DNA from 2 places in the Salibacterium lacus genome. Region 1 is predicted to be linked to the other one. Evidence: predicted binding sites of a transcription regulator. Region 1 holds the regulator's gene; the other holds the start of a gene.
What was found. Region 1 encodes CtsR, which represses protease genes until heat stress. Its sites were predicted from a motif close to ATGGTCAATAAAGGTCAAACA; they were not measured.
Positions count from the first base shown of each region.

Region 2: a site for CtsR is predicted at 1,474-1,494, ahead of ACFSUB_RS17060 (ATP-dependent Clp protease ATP-binding subunit). Genes of this name have one in related genera too.

Region 1 covers NZ_JBHUML010000008.1:52,918-58,965, reverse strand. The annotation lists gene ACFSUB_RS17930 (MgtC/SapB family protein) at 481-1,182, shown strand; gene ACFSUB_RS17925 (CtsR family transcriptional regulator) at 1,289-1,753, shown strand; gene ACFSUB_RS17920 (UvrB/UvrC motif-containing protein) at 1,781-2,326, shown strand; gene ACFSUB_RS17915 (protein arginine kinase) at 2,326-3,405, shown strand; gene clpC (ATP-dependent protease ATP-binding subunit ClpC) at 3,433-5,889, shown strand; gene radA (DNA repair protein RadA) at 5,997-6,048, shown strand, end outside.
Region 2 covers NZ_JBHUML010000006.1:246,812-252,859, reverse strand. The annotation lists gene ACFSUB_RS17060 (ATP-dependent Clp protease ATP-binding subunit) at 1-1,370, opposite strand, end outside; gene gerQ (spore coat protein GerQ) at 1,716-2,156, opposite strand; gene ACFSUB_RS17050 (cell wall hydrolase) at 2,181-2,606, opposite strand; gene hemQ (hydrogen peroxide-dependent heme synthase) at 2,858-3,607, opposite strand; gene ACFSUB_RS17040 (oxidoreductase) at 3,711-4,529, opposite strand; gene pta (phosphate acetyltransferase) at 4,912-5,910, shown strand; gene ACFSUB_RS17030 (lipoate--protein ligase family protein) at 5,986-6,048, opposite strand, start outside.

The sequences.
Region 1 (6,048 bases):
CACGCTCGTCAGCATGGTTCCATCGACCAATAGCGCCGGATAGCAAGCCGGAAACAGCCGTGACCCGTCGTCTATCGAGCAACCCCCGTAGTGCCAATAAAAAAAGACGGTACGCACCGTGCAGCAATGTCCTGCGGATGGGGTACGGCGGATGACTGGGCCCGTGACGATACCCGACATGGTGGAAAGGGCCACCTTGTGATTCAGCAGCTGCTCGAATTGGTCGATAAACTTGTCCCGGGAGCTAATCCCTTACCGGAGCCGGGACAGAGATGGTTGTTAGACTGTTTCTACCGACCAATTAAGCGGTGCATCTATCCGGAAACGGCCTTCAGCCACTGTTTATCGACCAATCGCCCTCCAAAGCCGATGTATTATTAAGATTACGAGAAGGGTGTTATGGGAAACGGTTGGATATGGTATGATTTTTAAAACGTGTCTGTACGCGGCTTGGAAGTTATATAAAAAAGGAGGCGCTTTATGGATGCATTTATTACGCAGGAATCTTACGTGATTATGGGGCGGATTTTATGTGCTGCAGCTCTGGCTGGTCTTATTGGTGCAGAGCGCGAGTATAAAAGGCACCCGGCTGGATTTCGAACGCACCTGCTTGTAGGCACAGGGGCCTGTCTGGCAATGGTTATGGCGTTGTTTGGGTTTCAGCCTTACCTGCAGGAAAATCCTGATATATCTGCTTATGATCCTTCCCGTCTGGCTTCCTATGTTATAAGCGGTGTTGGATTTTTAGGGGCAGGGACAATCATCGTGCAGGGAGCATCAGTGAAAGGTTTAACCACGGCAGCATCTATCTGGGTGGTGGCTTCTATAGGATTAGCGGCAGGAGCCGGCATGTATTTCGCTGCACTTTTAACAACTGTCATTGTTTTGTTGAGTCTGCTGTTTCTCCACAACATCGAACGGTTATTTCAGGATAAACCAACCCGCAAAAGGGTGGAGGTTACACTGAAAAGCGGTGATACGTCCTTATCTGAAATTATCAAAGTATTTGAAGAACAGAATATTCCGGTGAAAAACATAACCGGGAGCACGGAAGAGGGCGGGCAGGAAGAGAATGTATCTTTTGCTTTTGATATGGAAAGTCCTCCGGATACAAATCAGGCTGACCTCTATGATCAGTTAATCAGAATAAACGGCGTGCAGAAAGTGGAAATGGTTATGTAATGGGGCGGCGCTTGATTTTTTTGTTTTTTTGTATTATGATGAAAGTCAAAGATAGTCAAAGTCAGTAGTTCAAAATAGATATAGAAAGGGAAGGAGGCTGGCCCTTTTGCGTAATATTTCAGATGGTATTGAAAAATATTTAAAGCAGATTCTTACTCAAAGCGAGAAGGATTTAATTGAAATAAAGCGAAGTGAATTGGCGAAGCGTTTTGAATGTGTACCGTCCCAGATTAATTATGTGATAAGCACCAGATTCACGAATGAAAAAGGATATATTGTGGAAAGCAAAAGGGGCGGCGGGGGGTACATTCGTATTACAAAAGTAAAGGTGGACGATCACGCCGAACTGATTAATCAACTGCTGATGCTGATTGATGGAGGAATTGATCAGGTGACATCAGAAAGTATTATAATGCGCCTGTATGAAGAGAGTGCTGTATCCAGGCGGGAGGCAAATGTGATGGCATCCGTTCTGGACCGGAATGTTCTATCGTTGAAATACGCAGAAGAGCGGGATTGGCTTCGTGCGAAAATGTTAAAAGCCATGCTGCAGAGTCTGCGGTATCAATAGAATGGACGGGGAGGGAGGACGAAGGAATTGCTTTGTCAAGAATGTCAGACACGCCAGGCTGCTCTGCATTTCACCAAAATCATAAACGGAAAAAAGGCAGAAATGCATTTGTGCGATGAATGCGCCCGGAATAAAGGAGAACAGATTCCGGGATCGAACAGTTATTCTATTCATGAATTATTATCCGGTCTGTTGAATGTTGAGCATGTATCTGGAAACAATGGATGGAAGCCCCAGGAAACAGAGGAACCAAAGCAGCCTGTCTGCGACCGGTGTGGTTTAACGTATGAACGTTTTGCCAGGACAGGGCGGTTTGGATGTGCCAAGTGTTATCAGGCATTTGGAACAAAACTGGATCCGATATTAAAACGTGCACATAGTGGAAATTACCGCCACAACGGAAAAATTCCGAAGCGGGCAGGTGGAAACATGAAGGTGCAGCGCGAAATGGAACAGCTCCGCGAAGAACTGCGCACAAGCATAGATCAGGAAGAGTTTGAAGAAGCGGCGCAGCTGCGCGACCATATCCGCGAACTGGAAAGAAAAATGCAGAACAGGGAGGAGGATGCCTGATGTCACTGCAGCGTTTTATTTCCGAAGCGATCAGCCCGTGGATGAAAAGCGGAACGGGGCCGGACAGTGATATTGTATTGAGCACGAGAATCCGCCTTGCCCGGAACATGGAACATTATCCCTTCCCTGTTTTTGCTTCTCCGGAGACGGCCGAAGCAGTATTGGATCATACAGCCGGGGAGTTTTCATCGATCCAGCTGCAGGCCGGAAGTTCTTTGGAACGACTGAACATGGACGATTTGAATTCCAACGAAAAAAAAGTACTGGTGGAAAAGCATTTAATCAGTCCGTATCTGGCGGAGCGCTCTCAATCCGGTGCTGTCATGCTCAGTCCGGATGAGTCGGTAAGCATCATGCTGAATGAAGAAGACCATATACGGATGCAGAGCCTCTTCCGCGGTTTTCAGCTGAGTGAAGGACTTGACTTTTCCAATAAACTGGATGACTGGACCGAAGAAAAAATAACATATGCCTTTGATGAAAAGCGGGGGTACTTAACAAGCTGCCCGACCAATGTCGGAACCGGCATGAGAGCATCGGTCATGATGCATCTGCCGGCTCTGGTGATGACGCGGCAGCTGAATCGAATTTTACCTGCCATTCACCAGCTGGGGCTTGTCGTTCGCGGAATTTACGGAGAAGGGAGCGAAGCCCGGGGGAATCTTTTTCAGATATCCAATCAAATGACGCTTGGAAAACCGGAAGAAGATATTGTTGAAGATCTGAAAGGCGTTGTAACGCAGATTATCCGCCAGGAACGGATGGCAAGAGATGCATTGATGCGTTCGTCCAGGACGTACATGGAAGATAAAGTGTTCCGTTCCTTTGGCATCTTGAAAAACAGCCGGATTATGGAATCTAAAGAGGCAACGGAAAGACTGTCAGATGTTCGTCTTGGTATTGATCTTGATTTAATCAAGGGAATTTCGGGTAATATCCTGAATGAGTTAATGATTTTGACGCAGCCGGGATTTCTCCAGCAGTACGCTGAAAAAGAACTGCGGGCGGATGAGCGTGACGTAAGACGTGCAGCGCTGATTCGTGAGAGAATGGAACTGGAGAAACAAAACGGTGAGTAAGTTATTTAAAAGTGGAGGTGCGCATAGATGATGTTTGGACGTTTTACAGAAAGAGCTCAAAAAGTGCTGGCGCTTGCGCAGGAAGAAGCTATCCGGCTTGGCCATAATAATATAGGCACAGAACACGTTCTTCTCGGTTTAATCCGGGAGGGAGAGGGTATCGCAGCCAAAGCACTGCAGGCGTTGAACCTCGGTTCGGACCAGATTCAAAAAGAAGTGGAATCACTGATCGGCACCGGCCAGGAAGGGTCGAAAACGATTCATTACACGCCGAGAGCCAAAAAAGTTATTGAACTGTCGATGGATGAAGCAAGAAAGCTCGGTCATTCCTATGTAGGAACAGAGCACATTCTTCTCGGTTTAATCCGGGAAGGAGAGGGTGTTGCAGCCAGAGTGCTGAATAATTTAGGTGTCAGCCTGAACAAAGCACGCCAGCAGGTTCTTCAGCTGCTTGGCAATAATGAATCCTCCGGTGGTAACCAGCAGCAGGCTGCGGCCGCCGGCGGGAACTCCAATGCCAGCACTCCTACACTGGACAGTCTTGCCCGCGACCTGACCGCTGTGGCGAAAGAAGAGGGGCTTGATCCGGTCATCGGACGGGGCAATGAAATTGAACGTGTCATTCAGGTGCTGAGCCGCCGGACGAAAAACAACCCGGTACTTATCGGTGAACCCGGCGTCGGTAAAACGGCAGTTGCCGAAGGTCTGGCACAGTCTATTATTTTCAATGAAGTTCCGGAAATTCTCCGCAGCAAGCGGGTTATGACACTTGATATGGGTACGGTCGTCGCCGGGACCAAATACCGTGGTGAATTCGAAGACCGGCTGAAAAAAGTGATGGAAGAAATCCGGCAGGCCGGTAATGTCATCCTCTTTATTGACGAACTTCACACCCTTATCGGAGCCGGCGGTGCAGAAGGGGCCATTGACGCCTCCAACATTCTGAAGCCGTCACTTGCCAGAGGTGAGCTGCAGTGCATCGGTGCTACCACGCTCGATGAATACCGGAAGTATATCGAAAAAGACGCAGCGCTGGAGCGCCGTTTTCAGCCGATTCAAGTGGATGAACCAACCACGGAAGAGTCGATTCAGATTCTTGCCGGACTTCGCGACCGCTATGAAGCCCATCACCGTGTCACCATTCCGGATGCTTCCATCGAGGAAGCTGTTAAACTCTCGGACCGTTACATTTCCGACCGTTTCCTTCCGGACAAAGCCATTGACTTGATTGATGAAGCAGGTTCAAAAGTAAGACTCCGCTCTTACACAGCTCCGCCTAACTTGAAAGAGCTGGAACAAAAGCTGGAAGAGACCCGCAAGGAAAAAGATGCATCCGTCCAGAGCCAGGAATTTGAAAAAGCGGCTTCGCTCCGTGACAGCGAACAGCGTCTGCGCGAAGAAGTCGAGAATATGAAAGACGAGTGGAAAGAAAAGCAGGGTCAGGAAAATACAGAAGTGACAGCCGAAGATATCGCCCAGGTTGTAGCAAGCTGGACCGGCATTCCAGTTTCAAAAATTGCCGAAGAAGAAACCGAACGGCTCCTTCGTATGGAAGAGATTCTGCATAACCGTGTCATAGGCCAGGATGAAGCAGTGAAATCCCTGTCCCAGGCTGTGCGCCGTGCCCGTGCCGGGCTGAAGGATCCTAAACGCCCTATCGGTTCCTTCATATTCCTTGGACCAACCGGTGTTGGTAAAACAGAACTGGCACGAGCTGTCGCAGAAACGCTGTTTGGAGATGAAGAATCCATCATCCGCATTGACATGTCTGAATTCATGGAACGTCATGCCACCAGCCGCCTGGTTGGTTCCCCGCCGGGATATGTAGGATTTGAAGAAGGCGGTCAGCTTACAGAAAAAGTCCGCCGTAATCCGTACTCTGTGATTCTGCTCGACGAGGTGGAAAAGGCCCATCCGGAAGTCTTTAACATCCTCCTGCAGGTTCTCGAAGACGGTTTCCTGACAGATTCGAAAGGCCGCCGCGTGGATTTCAGAAACACGGCCATCATTATGACTTCAAACGTAGGTGCCAACCTGCTCCGCAAAAATAACTATGCAGGTTTTACCACCAATACTGATGAAGGGGAAAACTTCAAAGACATGCGGGATAAAGTGATGGGCGAACTGAAAAATACGTTCCGGCCGGAGTTTTTGAACCGTCTGGATGAAATCATCGTCTTCCACAGTCTCGAGAAGCATCACATCAAAGAAATTGTTGGTCTGATGGCCGAACAGCTGAAAAAACGGCTGTCAGAGCAGGGTATTGACTTTGACCTCAGTGAGGCGGCCAAGAACAAAATCGCAGACGAAGGTTTTGATCCGGAATACGGAGCACGTCCACTGCGCCGCGCCCTGCAGCGCCAGGTGGAAGACCGTCTTTCTGAAGAACTCCTCCGCGGTTCGATTAAAGACGGAGACACAGCATATATCGATGTAAAAGACGGAGAGTACGTTGTTGAAACGAAATCCGGAGCCAAAACGTAAAAGACAGTATATCTGAATAGCATCAGCTGTTTGTAAAAGGCTCAGGCCTTTTGCGAACAGCTGTTTTATATCAAAAATGAACTCGAACATAAAGCGGGGGACGCTTGATGCCAAAACAAAAATCGAAATTTGTCTGTCAGGACTGCGGGTATGAATCAC
Region 2 (6,048 bases), on a different contig from region 1:
CGTGTGCCTCTGCGCAGTCCGGCGCGGTTACGGCGGATGGAGCGGGCGACTTTGCTGACTGCTTCATCCTGCCCGATGACGCTTGCGCGGAGCCGTTCCGGCAGGTCTTTCATCTTCTGCTGTTCATCTCTTTGCAGACGACGGACCGGGATGCCGGTTTTATTTTCTACAATCTGCTGAATGGTGTCGACATCCACGTAAGCGTTGCGATTGGAGATATCACTGCCGCCTTCGGATTCTTCAAGCTGTTTTTGCAGCTTGGCTTCTTCATCGCGGAGCTGGGCTGCCCGTTCATAGTCTTCCTGCTGAGTGGCTTTCTCTTTGTCTGCGGCAGTCTGTTCGATACGGCTGCGCAGTTCCTGTTCGTCATCGTCGCTGTGAATCAGGTTGATTTTCGAGCCGGCTTCATCGAGCAGGTCGATGGCTTTGTCCGGCAGGAAACGGTCCTGAATATAGCGGTTTGACAGGTTTACACACGCTTCCAGTGCCTCTTCCGTATAGGAAACCTGATGGTACTTTTCGTAATTATTCTGCAGGCCTTTCAAAATGCTGACGGAGTCTTCCAGGGTTGGTTCGTTCACCATAACCGGCTGGAATCTGCGTTCAAGCGCAGCATCTTTTTCAATTTTACGGTACTCATTCAGTGTTGTGGCACCGATGACCTGAATTTCGCCGCGTGCGAGGGCTGGTTTCATGATGTTGCCTGCGTCTGATGACCCTTCGGCAGAGCCGGCTCCGACAATCTGATGAACTTCGTCGATAAAGACGATGACGTTTTTACGTTCCTGCAGTTCTTTTAGAAGCTGCTTCATTTTTTCTTCGAATTGTCCGCGTACACCGGTATTGGCGACGAGGGAAGAAACATCAAGCAGGTAGATATCTTTGTTTTTCAGTTTGTTTGGTACATCGCCTTCGGTAATCCGGAGGGCGAGTCCTTCGGCGATGGCGGTTTTACCGACACCGGCTTCCCCGATCAGCACCGGGTTATTCTTGTTGCGGCGGTTCAGTGTCTCAATAACACGTTCCACCTCTGTCTCACGGCCGATGACCGGATCGATCATGCCGGCGCGGGCAGCATCGGAAAGGTTTTTCCCAAGGTCATCCAAAAGACCGCCGTTTCCGCCGCCCTGCTGAGCTTGTCCACCCTGTTCCTGGGCGCCGTTCATCTGCTGCTGTCCTCCCATCATGTTCTGGAAGAATTGATCAAATGCAGAAGACTGTCCGCCTCCGAAGTTGGAAGGCTGTTTCATTTCATTACGTACTTCATGGTAGCATATATCGCACAAATTCATTTTCTGCTGGTAGCCGTTGATGTTCATGTTCAACTCAATGCGCGCCGGGCGCTGTTGGCAATATTCACATCTTCTCATTATTTGTGTCCTCCTTTATTCATTAAAACTGTCTGGTCGTTGATTATTTATCTTGATTGGCATGATAACGCCTTGGTTGTAGTGTTTCAAATCATCTGCTTTGACTTTGACTATCTTTGACCTTGTAAATCATATTGTACACTGACCATCTTTGACTTTCAAGAGGAATGCCTGGATTTTTTTTGGGGTAAAAAATAGGCCGTGCCTTCTGGTAGTTTCGCAAGCGGGTGTCAGGCACTTTCCGTTTTTTTGTCATAAAGACAAAAAGGGCAGTGCATGTTGAATTCACGCACTGCCTGTTGTCTATTGGTATATATTGCACATGTTCAAGTGGTTTAAACATCTTCAACCATTAGGGGAGGGATTCTGCCCGTTATAGGGGTACTGGTAATTGATTTCTTCATCGAATACGACGTAATCGAGATAGACCATCAAGAGCAGATACCATTTTCCACTGTCGGGGTCTCTAAGTACAATATGGTCGCGCCCGGCTTCTTCAATAATGCCGCGGAAGACCATCGACTGCCAATCGGGGTTTCCTTCAAAGGTCATATACACCGAAGCTGGTTTGCCACTGTTGAGCCGAAGGATGTTTTCGATATAGGACTGCTCCATCGGCAGTCCGCCGCCGTTCATTGCACCGCCGTTCATGGTACTGCCATTCATCATACCACCGTTCATCATGCCGCTGCCATTATTGTTCTGACGGTTCATTCCCATATCCGGGCTGTACGGATACCAGGCTCCGGACTGCTGGGCAGGATACCATGGATAATAATTGTACACGAAAGGTCCTCCTTCAGATTGGAATTACCGATACACTTCGGAACAGTCTGCATAGGTTGGAGAAAAGAAACAGTGGGCTTTGTATCGACCGACATTCGGCTGGCCGAACCATTCCGCCGGACAGTCTCCCTGCGGGCGGTAAAACCATAATGAATTTTCGGCAGGCGAGAACCGCTGCCCCTGGACAAGTCGGCGGGCCAATCGTATATCCTGACTTCGTGCCCGCTGGTAGAAATAGCTTTCCTGTACCGCTTCAAATCCACCTGGGGATTGGTAGACCATCTGCGGAATGGATCGGATGTTTTGAAAATCCAGGCAATGGGCATACACCCGGTTCACCATCACATTACCCGCCAGGAGCATACCCAGCTTACCTTCACCTTCGGCTTCAGCCCGCATCAGACGGGCCATCATTTTTAGATCTTCGGTCGGCGCTTTGATAACAGCGATGAAATCACCCCGTTTCTTGGTAATCAGGAAAGTATAAATGGTGGGGTTTCCTGGAGCTGGCTGCAGTACCTGGCCAAGCGCCCCTGCACAGGAACGCCTGGACTTTTACTGCAGCATTATCTACTCTACGATATGAACGGGAAAACAGGATTATGTATAAAAAGAGCCGAAATTCTTAAAAAGACGGCACTGCAGCTAAAAAGAGCTGCCCCGTATACCGGGGCAGCTTGGACTGTTTCGTCTGTTGCTTCTTACATATCAAAAAACAGCTGTGCCTGATCCGGTTCCAGAAGGTTGCCGACGTAAAAGGCACCGAATTTTCCGTAGCGGGCGGAGACTTCATCAAAGCGCATTTCATAAATGAGTTTTTTGAACTGCAGGGCGTCATGGGCAAACAGAGTAACGCCCCATTCCCAGTCATCAAGACCGGTGGACCCGGAAATAATCTGTTTGATTTCACCGGCGTATTTCCGTCCGGTTTTTCCGTGGGCTTTCATTAATTCAACCCGTTCTTCAAGGGGAAGGGAATACCAATTATCCTCACCTTCGCGCTTTTTATCCATTGGATAGAAGCAGATATGATTCCATTTCGGCAGAACAGGGTAGACCCTTGCCCGCATATTCGGGTTGTCGAGCGGATCACTGCCGTCTTTTGGCGGGGTGTAGTTCCCTTGTTCCACAACAGAGACATACGAGTAGGTCTGTGTCGTATAGTCGGCGATACGGAGTTTGTTAAATTCCTGTTCGATGCGGTCCAGATCGTTCATGGAGTCACGGAGATTGACCATGATGAAATCAGCTTTATGACCGACCACTGTATAAAGAGCATAACTCCCGGTTTCTTCCTCTTCTACAGCCTTCCATGTATTCACCATATCCACAAATTCCTGAACGATGCTGCGGCGTTCTTCATCCGGTACCCGGCGCCAGGCTGCCCAATCCATTTTTCGGAGATCATGCAGGCAGAACCAGCCATCCAGCGTTTGAGAAGGTTCACTCATTATGTATCACTCCTTTGAAAAGTATCCATTGTTTATACTATACCATGAATGGAACGATACGAAAAAAACGAGCGCCGCCTGGGAGCCTCTTTCCATGAAACTGTCATGTTTCAGACAAAAACAAGCGCTTCCAACTTTCATTTCCTTCGTGTACGGAAATGCCGTCGAAAGGATTTTTTTCCTTCAGCTGGGTGGAGGTTACTGCCTCTGTGGTACCGGTGGAGATAATAACAGGTACGGAAACGGTATTTTTGACAGAGGAAGCGGTGTGCAGGATGTTCTGAAGAGATGTTTTAGTGGAACGGTTATCTGTTTCACTTCCAATATGAAATAAATCTACACCGGAAGCTTCCAGCTGCCGCGCCATCATAGCAAGTTCCTCTGCTGCATCGGTATCTGTCACAGAAGGAAGCCTGAAGAAAAGGGGAAAATCCGATCTGGTATATTCCCGTACATGTCTTGCCACAGCAAGAGGAAAGTGAAGACGGTCGTTTAGGGAACCTCCCCAATTTCCGGTTCGTTCATTAGACTTGCGGGATACAAAAGAATGAATAACGGAGCCTTTCGTTCCCGGGATTTCTACTCCATCAAAACCTGCTTGTTCCGCTTTAGCAGCTTTATCGGCATAAATTTGAATCATGTGGTGGATGTCATGCAGGGCTGTGTTGCGTGAGGCGGTATGGAACTCGTCCCCTTCAGCCTCGAGCTGAAGAAAAATTGATTTCTCTTCCTTATGAACGGTATGAATCGCATCTTTCCAGCGCTCCAGAGAGGAAGAATCGATGTTTCCGGCAGCGAGAAAGCTGGCGGGATAGGGGACATCCCTATTAGTGAATGATTCATGGTTCACCTCCATGATGATTCTCGTCTGCAGCGTAATATGCTGAAGGGGAAGAGGCTTGAGCCACCACTGCTTTTCCATGTTTATCTTCCTTTCCTGTTAAAGAGAGTGCGTATTGTTTTAGTATGATACAGAGTCGGATGATTCATTGTAGGTTTTTCGTAGGAAAAAAAGCAGTATCACGTTCTACTGGAAGAAATGTTTCACGTGAAACATTTCCTGTATAAGTGTGTAAACGTTTGATTTGGCGGGGATTGCAAGCGCATACTGGTTAGAAAATTTCTATTTTTATTATTTTAAGCCTCAGGGTTTATTTTTTAGATGCACTGGAGTATGCTTGTGAATGAAAAATAAGTGACGAGTTTTCATAAAACATGTAGTTTACCTAAAGACAGGTTATAATAAACGTAATGATTAAAGGAACAGGAACAGGGGAATTGTGTGATTAAAGGAGGAATTGGCTGTGAGCGATCTGTTTGAGATGGTCAAAAGCCAGGTGAAAGCTTCATATCCTTCCATTGTATTTCCAGAGGGAGACGATGATCGAATCATCGAAGCAGCTGCAAAACTGGCGGCCGATGACATGGTGCGTCCGGTTATGATCGGAAATAGAGAAGAAGTACAGGCAAAAGCGGAATCACTAGGGGTTTCATTGGAAGGTGCGGTGATACATGACCCGGCCGCTTATGAATATTTTGACCGTATGGTAGAAGCTTTTGTGGAACGGCGTAAAGGAAAAGAAACAAAAGAGAGCGCGCAGGAAAAACTGCAGGATCCCAATTACTTTGGAACGATGCTCGTCTATATGGATGAAGCCGACGGGCTGGTGAGCGGTGCCGCGCATTCCACCGGTGACACGGTTCGCCCGGCACTTCAGATTATCAAAACCAAACCCGGCATTCAGAAAACGTCCGGCGTGTTTATCATGGTGAAAGACGAGAAGAAATTTGTGTTTGCGGACTGCGCCATTAATATTTCACCAAGTGCAGAAGAACTGGCGGAAATAGCGGTATCCACAGCTGAAACGGCACAGACGTTTGACATGGACCCGAGAGTAGCAATGCTGAGCTTTTCAACGAAAGGATCTGCTTCCTCCGCAGAAACCCAGAAAGTATCAGAAGCTACCGCAAAAGCGCAGGAGGATCGTCCGGACTTGATGATTGACGGAGAATTCCAATTTGATGCGGCATTTGTTCCGGCAGTGGCTCAGACGAAAGCACCGGATTCCCCGCTTCAGGGCGAGGCGAACGTCTTTATCTTCCCGAGTCTGGAATCGGGCAACCTGGGATATAAAATCGCTCAGCGTCTCGGTGGATATGACGCCGTCGGGCCGATTCTCCAAGGGTTGAACAAGCCGGTGAATGATCTTTCCCGCGGATGTAGCGTGATGGACGTGTACAATCTCGCACTGCTCACCGGACAGCAGGCTGTTATGGAAAAAAAAACACCAATAAAGGCCTGAAATAAAGCTTGAGACAGAGACAGACCGGATAATAAACGGGGCTGCTTCCCGAACATAGGGAAGCAGCCCCATTTTTTATGGATTCTGCTGTCCGGCTTTTTGGAGTGCCTTGTTGTTTCGTTCCACCACCCGGTCGTA